Regions from separate parts of the Rhizobium sp. 01L410 genome, predicted to be linked through region 1. Evidence: riboswitches for the same ligand, from Rfam matches in the RefSeq annotation. Region 1 holds a riboswitch; each other region holds the start of a gene.

Region 1 (4,088 bases):
GGCGATAGCATCGATGATGTCGTTGAACTCCGAGTAGCACATATGCGTGTGGATCTGCGTCGCGTTGCTGACACCGGTCGAGCACAGGCGGAAGCTTTCGACGGCCCAGTCGAGATAGGTCTTCCATTGCGAGCGCCGCAGCGGCAGGCCTTCCCGGAGTGCTGCCTCGTCGATCTGGATCATTCTGGCGCCGGCCTTTTCGAGATCACCGACCTCGTCGCGAATCGCCAGCGCGATCTGCCGGCATGCTTCGCTCCGGGCGATATCATCACGCACGAAGGACCAGTTGAGGATCGTCACCGGTCCAGTCAGCATGCCCTTCACCGGCCGGTCTGTCAGAGACTGGGCATATTGCCACCAGCTTGTCGTCGTCGGCTTCGGCCGCGCGATATCGCCGAAGATAATAGGCGGGCGGACATAGCGCGACCCATAGCTCTGTACCCAGGCATGCTGCGTGAAGGCAAAGCCTGACAGCTGCTCGCCAAAATACTGCACCATGTCATTGCGCTCGAACTCGCCATGGACGAGCACATCGAGGCCGATTTCCTCCTGCCAGCGGATGGCTGCTTCGGTTTCCTTGCGCAGGAAAGCCTCATAGTCTGCATTGCTGAGCGTCCCCTTCGTGTGTGCCGAACGGGCCTTGCGGACTTCAGGCGTCTGCGGAAAGGACCCGATCGTCGTCGTCGGGAACAGCGGCAAGCGGATATCCGTCTGCTGGATCGCCTTGCGCTCGGCGAAACCGGCCTTGCGGCGCTTCATGGTCTCGTCGATCGCCGCAATGCGCTGCCTGACCGCGGGATCATTGACCTTCGGCGAAGCCGCGCGGGCGGCCGCGGCCCTCGAAGATTTGCCGATCGCATCGGCCACGCAATCACGCCCCTGCGCAAGCGCCTGGCCGAGGACCGAGAGTTCATCCAGCTTCTGCGTGGCAAAAGCCAGCCATCCCCTGACCTCGGCATCGACAGCCGTTTCGAGCGCAAGATCGATCGGCACATGCAGAAGCGAGCAAGACGGCGCGATTTCGATCGGACGCGTCTTGGAAAGCGCCTCGACCCGATCGAGCAGTTTCTCGAGATCGGCGCGCCAGATGTTGCGGCCGTCGATGACGCCGAGAGACAATACCCGGCCACCCGGCACCGCTGATGCGACCGCATCGAGCTGCTCGGGCGCGCGCACCAGATCGACGTGCAGACCTGCGACCGGCAGCGCCGCTGCCGTCTTGAGATTGTCGTCCAATGCTCCGAAGTAGCTGGCGATCATGATCTTCAGGTTCGGCACCAGCTGGTGAAGCGCGCTGTACGCCGTGGTCAGCGCGTTCCGCTCAGCGTCTGTGAGATCGAGCACGAGGGCTGGCTCGTCGATCTGCACCCAATCGGCGCCCGCAGTGCTGAGCTCCGCGAGGATGGCCGCATAGACAGGCAGCAGCCGGTCGAGCAGTTCTATCGGATGAAAGCCTGCTTGCGTCGCCTTGCCGAGCTTCAGGAAGGTCACCGGGCCGAGAATGACCGGGCGCGTGTGGATGCCGAGCGCCTTCGCCTCGCGGAACATCTGCAGCGGCTTGTTTTCGGTCAGCGCGAAGCGCTGGTCGCGGGTGAATTCCGGCACCATGTAGTGGTAGTTGGTATCGAACCACTTGGTCATTTCGAGTGCCGGAACGCCCTCGTGATGATGCACATGGCCGCAATCGCTGTGCTCAACGCCCGCAGAACCGCGCGCCATGGCGAAATAGATGTCGAGATCGACGGGGCCGCCCTTCCAGCCATATTCGGCCGGTACGGCGCCGACCATCACCGCCGTGTCGAGCACATGGTCGTAGAGGGAAAAGTCGTTGGACGGGATGATATCGATTCCCTTGGCCTTCTGCAGGGTCCAATGTTCGGCCCGCAATGTCTTGGCGACGTCGAGAAGTGCTGTCCTATCGGCCTTTCCGGCCCAATAGCTTTCCAGCGCGAACTTCAGTTCGCGGTGCTTTCCGATACGCGGGAATCCGAGATTTGCAGTCTTGATGCTCATGTTTCCTTACCCCGAGGGTTATGGGCAAGGCTTGGGATGACGCATCGGCGCGCGGACACAGGCGTGCCGGTCGCAAAAGCGGCACACCGGACAACCCCGCCCGTGGACGTTATCGATCGCGGCAGGTCTCCTGGCTTGCGGGTCAACGCTGCCGTCCGTCTTCCCGGGGCGTCTTCCCCAGTGACATGAATGGACGGCCGCTCGCCGCTTACAGTTGCGGGGGCAGCTCCGGCATTTTCACCGGATTCCCTCTTAGCTCCGGACCAAAGGTCCGCAGAACCACGATGACACGAGCATGTCGCATCACGGATCGCACGTCAATAGACATAAAGATATGTTTATGTCTTTGTTTCTTCGGTTGGCTGTGCTCGCCGATTACGACAACAGCATCGAGGACGGCGCGCCGGTCTCCACGGGAGCCTGCAACTTCTGGGCAGCAAGCACCACTTCGACGCGATTGCGGGCATCGAGCTTCTGCATCAGGATCGTCATGTAGTGCTTGACGGTCTTCTCGCTGATATCGAGCATGCTGGCGATTTCGCGGTTGGTCTTGCCCTGCAGCAGGTAGTTGACGATCTGCTCCTCGCGGGCGCTCAGGCGCTTCTGCATCTGCGCCTTGCGGCGCACCTCGGCCGTCTTCATCGACAGGATCACCTTGGTGGCGAAACCCGGCGTGATGAAGGTGCTGCCGTCATGCACGGTCTTGATCGCCTCATACAGATCGCGCGCCGTGCTACCCTTCAGCACATAGCCACAGACGCCGAGATTGAGCACCTGGATCGCCGTGTCGATATTGGCGGTGGCGGTGAAGACCACGACTTTGGTGCCTTCGTAGTTCTTCTGGATCAGCTCGAGTGCCGCCAGTGTATCGCCCGGCATGCTGAGATCGGTGACAAGAACGTCGGGCCGGTGCTCCTCGACGATCTTCAGCGCGTCGATGGCGTTCTGCCCGCGGGCAGTCACCCGAAGATCTTCCTTCGCCGAGTAAAGATTAACGAGTCCATCCAACAATATTGGATGATCATCAACGAATGCGACCGAGATAGACATGATGACGAATAAACCCCCTCGTCTTCTTTCCGATAGCTCTAAAGTAAACAGAGCCAAACATAAAGACGGATTTTAATGCTTGGTTAACTTCATCGGATTTCTGTCTATTCGATCTCTATGCTTTCAGCCAGTTATCAATTCGGATAGTCCGTCGCCTTATAGGCCAGCTGCGTCGGCCTGCTGCAGCTCCAGCACCATCTCCAGGATCATGCCACCCCCGGGCCGCTTGGTGACAGCAAGCTTACCGCCGAAGCTCTCGATCCTCTGCCGGAGGCCATAGAGCCCCATTCCGCCCTCGCGCGCCGCAAACGGCACCGTCCCGGAGGGCAAACCGTCATCCTCGACCGAAATCGCGATGACCGGCATGTCGATCCGACATCGGACACGCTGGCCGTTGCCACCAGCGTGGCGGTAGGCGTTGTTAAGCCCTTCCTGAACGAAGCGGTAGATGCAGGTCTTCAGCGCCGGCGGCAGGTCGGCATTGGTGCCGCTGGACACAAAGGCGACCTTGGTCTTGGTCCGCGCCTCATGCTGCCTGATCGCCTCGGCCACCACGTCCTTAGCCCAGAGATGCAGGATCTCCGGCAAGAGCAGCGACTTGGTGACCGTCCGGGCCTCGATCAGTGCTTCACCCAGCGTCTTGCTGGTCTCGTCGAGGAGCCTTGCGCGCTCATCTTTCTTGGTCAGGTCGCGCAGCTCGTCGAGCTGTAGGATGGCCAGTGTCATCAGCTGTACCGGGCCGTCATGCAGGTCGGCGCCGATGCGGCGGATGAAGGTCTCGTTGAGGTTGGCGAATTCCATGGAGGCCCGGCGCGCCGTGTCCCTCAGCTCCATCAATTCCTTCGAGGCGGACTCTGCCTCCTCGGCGCGGTGGCTCAGCACCTGCCGCTGATGCTCGATTGTCCGGCTGCCGCGCCTGACGATCAGGAACAGGCCGAGCATGACGACGAAGGAGAACAACGCCACCGTCGTCCAGGTGACCACCCGCAGCCGCGCGAGCTCATCGACAAAACCGCTCGGATCCT
Region 2 (4,088 bases), on a different contig from region 1:
TATCAAGATCGATGTCGAGGATAATGGCCGCGGTATTGCAAAGAACGACCGCGAGCGCGTTTTTGAGCTGTTCCGCCGCGCCGGCGAGCAAGACCAGCCGGGCGAGGGGATCGGCCTCGCATATGTGCGTTCGTTAATACGAAATTTGGGCGGCGACATTACTGTCGAGTCGATTGAGGGTACCGGCAGCACGTTCACGCTGCTCCTGCCTTCGGATCTCACCACCATCGTAAAGGGTACAGAGTCATGAAAGCCACGGGCCAGGAAGTCACGATCGTGATGATCGAAGACGATGAGGGGCATGCCCGCCTTATCGAGAAGAACGTGCGCCGGGCCGGCGTGAACAACGAGATCGTTCCCTTCACCAATGGCAAGAGCGCTCTCGATTTCATCCTTGGTGCCGATCGCAGCGGTGAGGTCAGCAGGGACCGCTATCTGCTGGTGCTGCTCGATCTCAATCTGCCTGACACCTCGGGCATCGACATTCTCGAGCAGATCAAGGGCAACGAGCACACCAAGCGCATGCCGGTGGTGATCCTGACGACGACCGATGACGAGCGTGAAATCCAGCGCTGCTACGATCTCGGCGCCAATGTCTACATCACCAAGCCTGTGGATTATGAAGGCTTCGCGCACGCGATCCGCCAGCTCGGCCTGTTCTTTGCGGTCATCCAGATTCCGCAGCAATAATGCGAAAAGGCGAGCAGTTTGGCTGCTCGCCCTTCTTTCAGCTCACCAGCATCGGGATGCTGATGACAAAGCCTATGAGAACAACGGCGGTCGCGATCTTCAGAAGACGCATGCGCCGTGTACGCTCCCCACTCCAATCATACGTCATGGCTGGTCTCCCCGGGGCAAGGACTTAGCGCCCGGCAAGCCGGGTTCAATAGGTATCGCGCAACTTGCTTGCGTAAGGCTTATCTAAATTTCGCGTTGGGAATGGTAGCTTTAGCGGCCGAAGCGCAGCGCCCAGCGGCGGCCGTCATGGCTCATGCGCAGGATGGCAAGCGGTTCGATATCCGTCAGCCAGAACGAGGCGAGCGGCGCGTTCAGTACATGGAGAACGGCGGCCCGGATCACCGCGGCATTGGCGATTGCGATCATGTGCCCGTCGAGGTTCTGCTGTTCCTCCATCCAGCCGGTGACGCGAGATTGAACTTTCGCGAGACTTTCGCCGCCATGCGGCGCCGATTGCGGATCCGTCATCCATTGAACCAGAGCGTCCGGCTCCTTTGCCTGCAGATCGGCGAGTGAGCGTCCTTTCCAGCGACCGTAGTCAGGATCGGCGAGCCTGGGATCGCCGGTGGCGGCAAGGCTCAAGATTTCGGCCGTCTGCAATCCTGCCAGGGCAGGGCTGTTTGCGCTCCGATCGGCGTGCCGAAGCCTCTCCGTCAACGCTGCGGTTTCCACAACGGCGCTCTGTTCCAGTGGCTCGTTCAGAGGGAAGCGGCCTTCGCGGTTTGCGCTGGTCGGGCCGTGGCAGATCCAGGTCAGCCGGGTATGCACAGGTGAGCCTCCGGCTTGCCGTGGATGGCAAATGAAGTTTCGTTGACAGTTCTCAGCCTAGAGATATAACGGGCATGTTGCGGGTTTGGAAGCCGGTGGAAATCCGGCGCGGTCGCGCCACTGTGACCAGGATGCGAAAGCAGGCTGGAAGTCAGACCTTGCCGCCAACACTCTTTCGACTGAAACGCGTCATTCCAGGAGGAATATATGTCTGACACCACTTTTGCGCCTGTTGCAGCACCAGCGCCAATCCCGGTAGGCGAAATCCTGCCATGGGCGATCTTCGGCGGCCTGCTGATGATCATCGCCATCTATTTTGTCGGCACGGAAGAGGGCGCCATGGCGCTATTCTCGGGCGGCTACGTCCACGAATTCGTGCATGACGGCCGCCACCTTCTCGGCTTCCCCTGCCACTAAAGGACGACAGACATGGTTGGAAATCTTCTACTCCGTGGGATGATCGCGGGGGCGATTGCTGGCATCCTGGTGTTTGCCTTCGCCCATACATTCGGTGAGCCGCTGGTCGACAAGGCGATTGCCTTCGAGGAAGCCGCTGCCACGGCTGCCGGCGAAGCCGCCGAACCCGAAATCGTCAGCCGCGCCACTCAGGCCGGCATCGGCCTCTTCACCGGCGTGATGGCTTACGGCATCGCCGTCGGCGGCCTCTTTGCTCTCGCCTTCGCCTTCGTGCATGGCCGCTTCAGCAAGCTCAGCGCCCGCGGCACCGCTGCCGTCATCGCGCTGGCAGCCTTCGTCGCCATCATCCTCGTTCCCGGCATCAAGTACCCGGCCAATCCGCCGGCTGTCGGTAATCCGGACACGATCGGCGTTCGCACCGAGCTGTTCTTCCTGATGATCGTCGTCTCGGTTGGGGCGCTCGTCGCCGCCGTGGCCTTGGCCCGCAATCTGGCTGTCCGCTTCGGCATCTGGAACGGCTCGATCATCGCCGGTATCGCCTACATCGTCTTCATCGGCCTCGTGCAGTACCTGCTGCCGCCGATCAACGAGGTGCCGGAAAAATATTCGGCAGCGGTGCTCTGGAGCTTCCGCACGACGTCGCTCGGCATGCACGTGATCCTGTGGTCGGTGCTTGCGGTGGTCTTCGGCTTCCTGGCCGAGAAGCGGCTGGAAACGCGGTCCCCGGTTGGCCGTCCGGCGTTTCGGTGAGAGCTTGGTGAGGGAGGTGTTCCGCACTCTCCCTCATTCCTGTGCTCGTCACAGGAATCCAGCCACTGCGCGTCGGCGCGGTGAATGACTCTAGTTTCCCGCGTCCATGGACATGGACGCACTGGATTCCTGTGACAAGCACAGGAATGAGGGATTGGTAAGGTCTGCGATGAAACGGCTGCTTCTTCGTTCGGCGATCTCTGTAGCTGCGCTCGCGCTGCTGACCGGCGGAGCCATGGCCCATAGCCGCACCGCGTCGGAAAACCACAGCGGCATTCCTGTCCCTGAAATTTCGCATGGCGAAATGGCCGTCATGGCTGATTATCGCGACCGGATCATCGCGCTGGCGTCCACCGCCACCGATACCAACGAGCCGTTCCGCCGTGTGCTGAACTATGCGCAGATCCAGTATTCCTACTGTCTCTGGGGCCGTATGCCCGGCAGCGTGACCGACGAAGAGAGTCCGTTCAACGAATGCGCTCACGCCTATCTGGCCGCCACCAAGGCGGTTCTGCTGTCGCTGCGGGATATGCCGCGCGAGGCTGGAGAGGCTGACGCGATTATCTCGGATGCCGATGCCGACATGGTGCGCCGCGGCCTGTCGCTGATCACCTGCCGTTTCAGCGGCGAGGCTTTCAACACTGCCGATGTCATCAAGCCGCGCTGGAGCGAAATTCCGCTGCATACGGCTAGCATGGCGTCGCTGACCGGTTTCTTCGCGATGATCTTTGGCGTCTTCTTCGCCGGCCGCAGGCTGCTGAAGGTTCAGTCCTCGGAGTAGCGCTGCTCGCGCCAGGGGTCGCCGAGCATGTGATAGCCGTTCATTTCCCAGAAGCCCGCCCTGTCCGACGGCATCAGGTCGATGCGGCGCAGCCATTTGGCGCTCTTCCAGAAATAGAGATGCGGCACGACCAGCCGCATCGGGCCGCCGTGATCAACCGTCAGCGGCTGCCCCTCCCAGGCGGTCGCCAGGATCGCGTCTTCGGCGGCAAAATCCGCCAGCGGCAGATTGGTCGTGTAGCCGTCATAGCTCGTCAGCATGACGTAGCCGGCTTCGGCCTTCGGCATGGCGGCATCCAGCAGATCGCGGGTCGAAACACCTTCCCAGCGGTTGTCGTAGCGCGACCATGTCGTCACGCAATGGATGTCGCTGACACGGGTGCTCTGCTGCATCGACTGGAAATCAGGCCATGTCAGCGCAAGCGGTGTCTCTACGAGACCGCGCACCTCGAGCTTCCAATCATCCAGCGATATCGCCGGCTGCTCGCCGAGATCGAGCACCGGCCAGTTCTTCACCAGATGCTGCCCGGGCGGCAAGCGCTCGGTCTCCGGGCGGGCAATTCGCCCTGTCAGGAACTTGCCTTCCGCCGCCCAACGGCGCTTGGACGTGGTGAGCTTGCTGTCAACAGGCGCCT
Region 3 (4,088 bases), on a different contig from region 1:
CGCGGCGAGCACCAATACGGTGATCGGGAAGTCGCCGGTGATTTCGAGCGCCAGAAAGGTCATCGTCAGCGGTCCGCCGATGATGGCGACGGCGAGTGAACTCATGCCGACGACGGCGTAGACTTCGGGTGTCAGCGAGGCATGCGCAAAGAACGGGGCGGAATAGGCAAAGAGCTTGCCGAGCAGCGCGCCCATGAACAGCGATGCAAAGAACAGGCCTCCCCTGAAGCCGGAGCCGATCGATACCGCGGATGCAAGGGACTTCAACAGCAGGATGCCGACAAGCGTCGGGATCGCCACCTGATGCGCCAGGTTGAGATGCAAGGCGCCATGCCCAGCCGACAGCACCTGTGGAGAGATTGTGGCCAGCAGGCCGACAACGATGCCGCCGAGCGCCGGGCGTACCGGCGTGGGTACGGAACTCTTGCGGGCCAGTTCCTCGACAAAGGAAACGCCCTGCATGATCAGGATGCCAGCACCGGCGCAGCAGGCGCCAAGCAGAATGGCCGGCACATAATCGGCCGGCACCACAGTGCCGAATCTGCCTACGTCGATGGTGAAATCGTTGCCTGCGAGCAGCCGTGCCACCAGCGTCGAGAGCAGGGCGGAGACGACGACAGGTGTCAGCGAGACGATGGTATAGGTGCCGATAATCAGCTCGAACGCGTAGAAGGCGCCGGTTAGCGGGGCATTGAAGGCGGCGGCGATGGCGCCTGCCGCACCGCAGCCGAGGAGGACGCGCAGATCGGCGCGGCGCAGCTGCAGCTTCAGGCCGAGCTTCGAGGCCAGGCCTGCCGCCAGCTGCGTATAGCCGGCCTCGAGCCCCACCGATGCGCCGAAGCCGTTGGAGATCAGGTTCTGGATGGCGACGATGATGCTGTCGGTTAGCGACAGGCGGCCGCCATGCAGCGCATTGGCCTCGATCGGGTCGACCATTGGCTTCTTGCGTGTCCTGCTGAGAATGAAGAGCAGCAGGCCGAGCAGCATGCCGCCGCAGACCGGTGCCAAAAGCAGCAGCAGCTTGTTGCTGATATCGGAGGAGCTGAGACGATCGACATCGCTGATGCCGAAGATGAGGCTGTGCATCTCGCGGGAGATCAGGCTCATGCCGGTGACCGCGCAGCCAGAGATGACGCCGACCGCGCCACCGGCGAAAACCATGCCCATTTCGTTCTGGCGCGCCAGCGCGCGCAGCCGCGCCAAATCGAATTTGAGATGGCGCCGCGTCAGGCGGCCGATATCCGTTTTCGTGAGCATGATGACAGAACTAGGCGACGGGAGGAAGGATCAAGGAAGCAGGCTTTTCGCGCCGCATGATTTCGCGAGCAATTGCAGCAAAAGCGAGGCGGCGGCAAGCGAAATATGCCCGTAAGTCAATGAATTTAATAGACTATCTGTTTGGTAGACTCAGTCGTGTTAAGATGCGGCATTTTCCATTGTGTCAGGCTCGATTGACTTCGCACTGCCGCACGCCTAACGATGAAATCAATAACGGATGGTTCCGGAGCGGTGATTGCCGCCCTGGATGAAAAGGGAATGTGACGGGGCGGACCCAAACCGGGCGTCTTCATCACAGCCGACCCCGCGACTGTAGAGCGGTCAGGGTCTTCCATCCGGTGCACCGGCACCATTGCCTGATCGCCGCATTCCGCGGCAGGGCGGTGGCTCAAGGACACCGGAAAAGCCACTGGAATGCATCGTGATCAGCAGGGGCTGGACGCCTCCATTTCTACGAATCGTCCGCCTTTTCACGAGAATGCAGCCGGGAAGGCGAGGAAGATCCGCTGGCACGATCAGGGATGGCCTTGCGCCATCCCTGTCGGGGCCTCGAACCGCGAGCCAGGAGACCTGCCAACCGTGCCGGGCGAAGAGCCCACCCAAGGGCAATCCTGTCCGCTGCCAGCACGGAGGTTGTCATGGCTGAAACACGAATTTGCATGCCGTTACGTGCGGCCCTGAGGATTTCCCTCATTCCTGTGCTTGTCACAGGAATCCAGCGTGCCCAAGTCCTTGGGCACAGAAGACTTATTTCCTTGCTGCTAGGTTTCATTCACGGCGCAGACGCGCCGTGGCTGGATTCCTGTGACAGGCACAGGAATGAGGGAGGTGGGTGTGGCGGACGCCAATACGCTGATGCCGGAGCCATCCTCACATGAACAGCACCACCTTCGTGCTCGGCGGCGCCCGTTCGGGAAAATCCCGTTTCGCAGAGCAGCTGATCGCCGATAGCGGCCTCGAGCGCCACTATATCGCCACTGGGCGTGCCTGGGATGACGAGATGCGGGCGCGGATTGCCGCCCACAGGAACGATCGCGGGCCATCCTGGACGACGCATGAGGAGCCGCTGCAGCTTGTCGAGTGCCTGTCGGCCATCGACGGCGAAGGGCGGGCGATCCTTGTCGATTGCCTGACGCTCTGGGTCACCAATCTGATGATGGGCGAGCGGGACATGGCGGCGGAATCTGCTGCCCTTGCCGCCTGGCTGCCGAAGGCCAAGGCTCGGATCGTGCTTGTTTCCAATGAAGTCGGCCTCGGGATCGTGCCCGAGAACCGGATGGCGCGGGATTTCCGTGATCATGCCGGGCGGCTGCACCAGATGATCGCGGCCGCTGCCGCGGACGTGTATTTTATCGCGGCAGGGCTGCCGCTGAAAATGAAGGGTTGAAGTTTATGAACCAGAAGATCCCCGCAACCGTGATCACCGGCTTTCTCGGTGCCGGCAAGACGACGATGATCCGCAACCTGCTTTCCAACACCGGCGGAAAGAAGATCGCGCTGATCATCAACGAATTCGGCGATCTCGGCGTCGATGGCGACGTGCTGAAGGGCTGCGGTGCTGAGAATTGCACCGAGGACGATATCATCGAACTGACGAATGGCTGCATCTGCTGCACCGTTGCCGACGATTTCATTCCGACGATGACCAAGCTGCTTGAGCGCGAACAGCGCCCCGATCATATCGTCATCGAGACCTCGGGCCTAGCGCTGCCGCAGCCGCTGGTCGCCGCCTTCAACTGGCCCGATATCCGCAGCGAAGTGACCGTCGATGGCGTGATCACCGTCGTCGATAGCGCCGCCGTTGCCGCCGGACGTTTCGCCGACGACCACGATGCCGTCGATGCGCGCCGCGCCGAAGACGAGTCGCTCGATCACGAGAGCCCGATCGAGGAGCTGTTCGAGGATCAGCTGACCTGCGCCGATCTGATCGTGCTCAACAAGACGGATCTGCTCGATGCCGCAGGCATTATCCGCGTCCGTGACGAAGTGGCGTCGCGCATTTCGCGCAAGCCTGCGCTGATCGAGGCGAAGAACGGCGAAGTTCCGGCCAGTGTCTTGCTCGGCCTCGGCGTCGGCACCGAGGAAGATATCGCCAATCGCAAGTCCCATCACGAGCTCGAGCATGAGGATGGCACGCCGCATGACCACGACGAGTTCGACAGCTTTGTTGTCGAGCTTGGCGCGATTGCCGATACGGCCGGTTTCATCGAGAAGCTGAAGGGCGTGATTGCAGAGCATGACGTGCTGCGCCTGAAGGGCTTTGCCGCTGTCGAGGGCAAGCCGATGCGTCTGCAGATCCAGGCTGTCGGCAGCCGTATCGACCAGTATTTCGACCGCGCCTGGGCGTCGGACGAGACCCGCGGCACGCGTCTCGTCGTTATCGGCCTTCATGACATGGATGAAGCGGCGGTGCGCACGGCCATCGAGGCGCTCGTCTGATCCATGCATCTGCTTCTCGCCCAGAAAGGAACGATCAGCGACGGTGACGAGGCCATCGATCTTGGCCAGTCGCCCGGCGATATCCTGTTTCTGTCTGCGGCGGATACGGAGCTTGCGGCCATCGCCGCCGCCCACGGACAGGGCGGCGGTTCACCGCTGACGCTTCGGCTTGCCAGCCTGATGAGCCTCAAGCATCCGATGTCGGTCGATGCCTATGTCGAGCGGACCGCGCTGCACGCCAAGCTCATCATTGTCCGCGCGCTGGGCGGCGCCAGCTATTTCCACTACGCGCTGGAGGCTCTTCATGCCTGCGCGGCGAGGCATGGCGCGCGGATTGCGGTTCTGCCCGGCGATTCCAAGCCGGATGCCGG
Region 4 (4,088 bases), on a different contig from region 1:
GGGACCTACGGGGAGGGGTTCTTCTTCGAGATCGTCGAGCGCCGTGGCTATCGCGGCTACGGCGCGCCGAACGCGATCTTCCGGATTGCGGCGCTGAAGAAGCAGATGCGGCCGGACGGCATCCCGAAGGACGCCTTCTGACTGCCATCGCTAGGCGATGCGGCCGCTTTTCACCACATGTTCAACGCCGCTCAATATGTGGCGGCGGATAACGGCGCGGGCGCCCTCGACGTCCCGCTTCAGCGCGAGTTCGAAGAGGAGCCTGTGATCGTCGACAACCGCTTTGCCGCGAAAACTCTGAGCCAGCATATGATAGCGCAGGAAACGGTCGAAGACGGAGGACAGCGTCTCCATCAGCGTCGCCGAATTACAGGCGGAGACGATCGCCTGATGAAACTCCCAATCGTAGCGGACCCAGTCGATCGTGCGCGAGGCGTCGCCGGCAAGCAGCCTCTTTTCGGCGGCCGCAAGCTTGTGGTGCGCGGCGACGATGCGCCCTTCCCATTCGAGATTCCCCGCGGCAAATGACAGGCCGATGGCATGGGTCTCCAGCACAGTGCGAAGATCGGCGAGTTCCTCCAACTCCTTGAGCGAAGCGGGGCTGACTTCGAAGCCGCGCTGGCCTTCGGCGAGCACCAGGTTTTCGGTGGTCAGGCGGCTCAGGATCTCGCGCAGCGACGACACACTGATCGAATAGTGCTCCTTGGCCTGCTCCAGCTTGATCTTCGCACCCGGCGCCAATGTCCCGGAGATGATATCCTGACGAATTTGCCGGGAGACGACGTCGCTGACAGTCTCGGAATGTTCACCGGTCACTTTGAGCATTGATTCCTCTACGTCCCGCACCATCGTGCGTGGAATACATTATCCTGCCGATAGGCGAATGGTCGCCAGTGAACCCTTGCTCAGCGCATGCTCGACGCCCTGCTGAATATGCCGCTGCAATATTCTCTTCGCCGTCGTGATGTCGCGCTGAAGAGCGGCCTCCAGCAGTTGCTTGTGCTCTTCTTCCGCAACGCCGCCGCGATAGGACAATGCCACCATCTGATATCGCAGATATTTGTCGAACACCGCCGAATGTGTTTCCATCAGCAGGCGCGATCCGCAGGCCGAGATCAGAGCCTGGTGAAACTCCCAGTCGTAGCGCTTCCAGTCTTCCGCCCTACTGGTATCGCCCGAGGCCATCACCTCTTCCATGCGCGCCAGCTTGTAATGGGCCGAGACCAGCCGCGCTTCCCATTCGACATCGCCCTGTTCGAAGGCCTGCTCCAGCGCGTGCTCCTCGAGAAGCAGACGCAGCGCTGCGGTCTCTCTCAGGTCGGCGACCGAAACACGCGCGACTTCGAAGCCGCGCTGCCCCTCGGCAACGACGAGGCCTTCCGATGTCAGGCGGTTGAGAATCTCTCTCAGTGTGCTGACGCTGGTTTGGTAGGCGATTCTCAGATTTTCAAGCTTGAGCTTCTGCCCCGGAGAAAGCCGCCCGAAAATGATATCCGCCCTTATTTGCCGATAGCCGCTCTCTGCGACGGTCTCGTTTGAGATTTCGTTCAACGGCCATTACCTCTGATATTCCCATTTTCTTCATATATAACGGAATAAGTATGCCGTATTCAACAAGCGAAAACGCGATTGGCGGCCGTTCTGCGGGTACTGAACCCTGATTGCCGAACCAGGGTGGCGCGCTGCGCGTCTTGACGGCCGGGATATTAGCGTCGTAACTGCATCCGACGGTTCCCGGAGGAAGTCTCCGACGGGATTAATAGGGAACACGGTGCGGACGACCCAAAAGGGACCAAGACCGTGGCTGCCCCCGCAACTGTAAGCGGATTGCCGATCATCACGGGAGACCAGCCTGCTGGATGTCTCCCTTGGGCCGCAAGGCCATGCCACTGCGATGTTATCGCGGGAAGGCAGATGAGAGGCGAATATTCGCGAGCCAGGAGACCTGCCGTCAAACACGATCCAATCAGCCGGGCGGGGATGCCTGGAAAGGAACAGACATGTTTGACCTGACCCTTCGCCGATACATGGCCTCCATCCGCCTCGATTGGGCTTTCCGCGTCCGCGCTGCGTGAGCAGTCACGCCGTGTTCCGCGGCGTCGTGCTGCCCGCTTCTCCTAAATCGAGGTCCCATGCGCCAGATTATCGCCACGCTCACATTTGCCCTCGGCCTGACCGGCTTCGCCGGTACAAGCCTTGCCGCCACGCAGTATCCTCTGACCCTCAACAACTGCGGGCAGCAGGTCACGTTCAAGAAGGCGCCTGAGAAGATCGTCTCGATCGGCCAGGGGATGACCGAAGTCCTGTTCTCGCTTGGTCTTGCCGGCAAGGTCGCCGGTACCGCCGTCTGGGTCGGGCCGGTCCTGCCGCAATATGCCGATGCAAATAGCAAGATCAAAAGGCTCGCCGACAACGATCCAAGCTTCGAGGCCGTCGTCGGTCAGGAACCCGATCTGGTCGCCGCCGAATTCGAATGGCATGTCGGTGCGCAAGGCTCTGTCGGCAAGCGCGAGCAATTCGCCGATCTCGGCATCAATACCTACATCGCGCCTGCCGACTGCGTCGCCAAGATCAATGCCGATGGCGGTGATGGCGTTCGCAAGGAGCTGTTCACGATGGACCTGATCTATCAGGAGATCGCGGAGCTCTCCGAAATTTTCGACGTCAAGGATCGCGGCGATGCCCTGATCGCCGATCTGAAGAAGCGTGAGGCTGCAGCCGTTGCCTCGATCTCGGGTGCCTCGGGCAAGAACCTGCCCGTTGTCTTCTGGTTCTCCAGCAAAGAGGTCAAGGGCGACGCCTTCATCGCCGGCAAGAACAGCGCTCCGGCCTATATTCTCAAGACGGTCGGCGCGAAGAATGTCGTCACGACCGAAGAGGAATGGCCGTTGGTCGGCTGGGAAACGATTGCCCAGGCAAATCCTGCCGTCATCGTCCTCGCGACCATGGACCGCCGCCGCTATGCCGCCGATGATCCGAAGGTAAAGATCGATTTCCTGGAGAGTGATCCGGTTACCAAGGAACTCGAGGCCGTCAAGAACAAGCATTTCGTGATGATGGACGCCCAGTCGATGAACCCGACGATCCGCACGATCGACGGCATCGAAACGCTGGCAAACGGCATCAAGACCTTCGGCCTTACGCAGTGAAAGTTGCCGCTTCCTGGCAACGCCGGTGGTGGGCGCTCGTTGCGCTCACCGCCGCCGCCGTTCTCCTCCTTGGCGTCATGATCAGCCTTGCCGTCTCGATCGGCGAGATTGCGATCCCAGTTGCGACAACCGCCAAGGCGGTTTCGAACCGGCTGTTTGGAACGGCGTTCGAACTCAGCCGCATCCACGAAGGCGTCATCTGGGACTACCGGCTCAGCCGCGCTTTGGCGGCGGCCAGTGCGGGCGCTTCTCTCGCCCTCTGCGGTGCCATCCTCCAGGCGCTTCTTCGCAACCCGCTCGCCGAACCTTACGTGCTCGGCATTTCCGCCGGCGCCTCGACCGGGGCCGTCTGTGTCATGATCCTCGGACTCGGCTATGGCGTTCTTTCGTTGTCGGGTGGTGCCTTTATCGGTGCGGTGGTGGCCTTCCTGCTTGTCGGCATTCTTGCGACAGGCACCGGGGGCTCCAGCGAACGGATCATTCTCTGCGGGGTTGCCGGCTCGCAGCTCTTCAATGCGCTCACCTCCTATATCGTCACGACATCCGCAAATGCGGAACAGGCGCGCGGCGTGCTGTTCTGGCTCCTGGGGTCGATGAGCGGCGTCCGCTGGCCCGATGTCTATCTGTCGGTGCCGATCGCGATCGCCGGCTTCGCCGCCTGCCAGTTCCACGCCCGCGCGCTCGATGCATTTGCCTTCGGTTCGGATGCCGCCGCATCGCTCGGCGTTGCCGTGCGGCGGGTGCAGATCGTTCTTTTCGGCATCACCGCGATCATGACTGCGGCCGTCGTCAGCATGGTCGGTTCTATCGGGTTTGTCGGCCTCGTCATCCCGCATGCCGCCCGCTTCATCGTTGGCCCGTCCCACAGCCGTCTCCTACCGGCCACGGCGCTCGGCGGTGCGATCTTCATGGTCGGGGCCGATATCGTTTCCCGGATCA

The links. A riboswitch is a leader RNA that binds a small molecule or an ion and turns the genes downstream of it on or off. The one in region 1 is predicted to bind cobalamin.
Region 2: linked by a shared signal. The riboswitch ahead of AC1DV9_RS21920 (CbtB domain-containing protein) and the one ahead of metE (5-methyltetrahydropteroyltriglutamate--homocysteine S-methyltransferase) in region 1 are both predicted to bind cobalamin.
Region 3: linked by a shared signal. The riboswitch ahead of cobU (bifunctional adenosylcobinamide kinase/adenosylcobinamide-phosphate guanylyltransferase) and the one ahead of metE (5-methyltetrahydropteroyltriglutamate--homocysteine S-methyltransferase) in region 1 are both predicted to bind cobalamin.
Region 4: linked by a shared signal. The riboswitch ahead of AC1DV9_RS24990 (ABC transporter substrate-binding protein) and the one ahead of metE (5-methyltetrahydropteroyltriglutamate--homocysteine S-methyltransferase) in region 1 are both predicted to bind cobalamin.

The regions. Positions count from the first base shown of each region.
Region 1 covers NZ_JBFTST010000001.1:430,258-434,345, forward strand. The annotation lists gene metE (5-methyltetrahydropteroyltriglutamate--homocysteine S-methyltransferase) at 1-2,013, opposite strand, end outside; cobalamin riboswitch at 2,117-2,312, opposite strand; gene AC1DV9_RS01945 (response regulator transcription factor) at 2,389-3,063, opposite strand; gene AC1DV9_RS01950 (sensor histidine kinase) at 3,220-4,088, opposite strand, start outside.
Region 2 covers NZ_JBFTST010000010.1:209,728-213,815, forward strand. The annotation lists gene AC1DV9_RS21905 (sensor histidine kinase) at 1-250, shown strand, start outside; gene AC1DV9_RS21910 (response regulator) at 247-690, shown strand; gene AC1DV9_RS21915 (histidine phosphatase family protein) at 949-1,506, opposite strand; adenosylcobalamin (AdoCbl) riboswitch at 1,564-1,714, shown strand; gene AC1DV9_RS21920 (CbtB domain-containing protein) at 1,714-1,923, shown strand; gene AC1DV9_RS21925 (CbtA family protein) at 1,936-2,673, shown strand; gene AC1DV9_RS21930 (hypothetical protein) at 2,843-3,454, shown strand; gene AC1DV9_RS21935 (sulfite oxidase-like oxidoreductase) at 3,439-4,088, opposite strand, start outside.
Region 3 covers NZ_JBFTST010000002.1:194,744-198,831, forward strand. The annotation lists gene AC1DV9_RS05510 (chloride channel protein) at 1-1,257, opposite strand, end outside; cobalamin riboswitch at 1,480-1,870, shown strand; gene cobU (bifunctional adenosylcobinamide kinase/adenosylcobinamide-phosphate guanylyltransferase) at 2,153-2,665, shown strand; gene cobW (cobalamin biosynthesis protein CobW) at 2,671-3,717, shown strand; gene cobN (cobaltochelatase subunit CobN) at 3,721-4,088, shown strand, end outside.
Region 4 covers NZ_JBFTST010000014.1:62,749-66,836, forward strand. The annotation lists gene AC1DV9_RS24975 (bifunctional sugar phosphate isomerase/epimerase/4-hydroxyphenylpyruvate dioxygenase family protein) at 1-141, shown strand, start outside; gene AC1DV9_RS24980 (GntR family transcriptional regulator) at 151-825, opposite strand; gene AC1DV9_RS24985 (GntR family transcriptional regulator) at 865-1,551, opposite strand; cobalamin riboswitch at 1,712-1,967, shown strand; gene AC1DV9_RS24990 (ABC transporter substrate-binding protein) at 2,133-3,149, shown strand; gene AC1DV9_RS24995 (FecCD family ABC transporter permease) at 3,146-4,088, shown strand, end outside.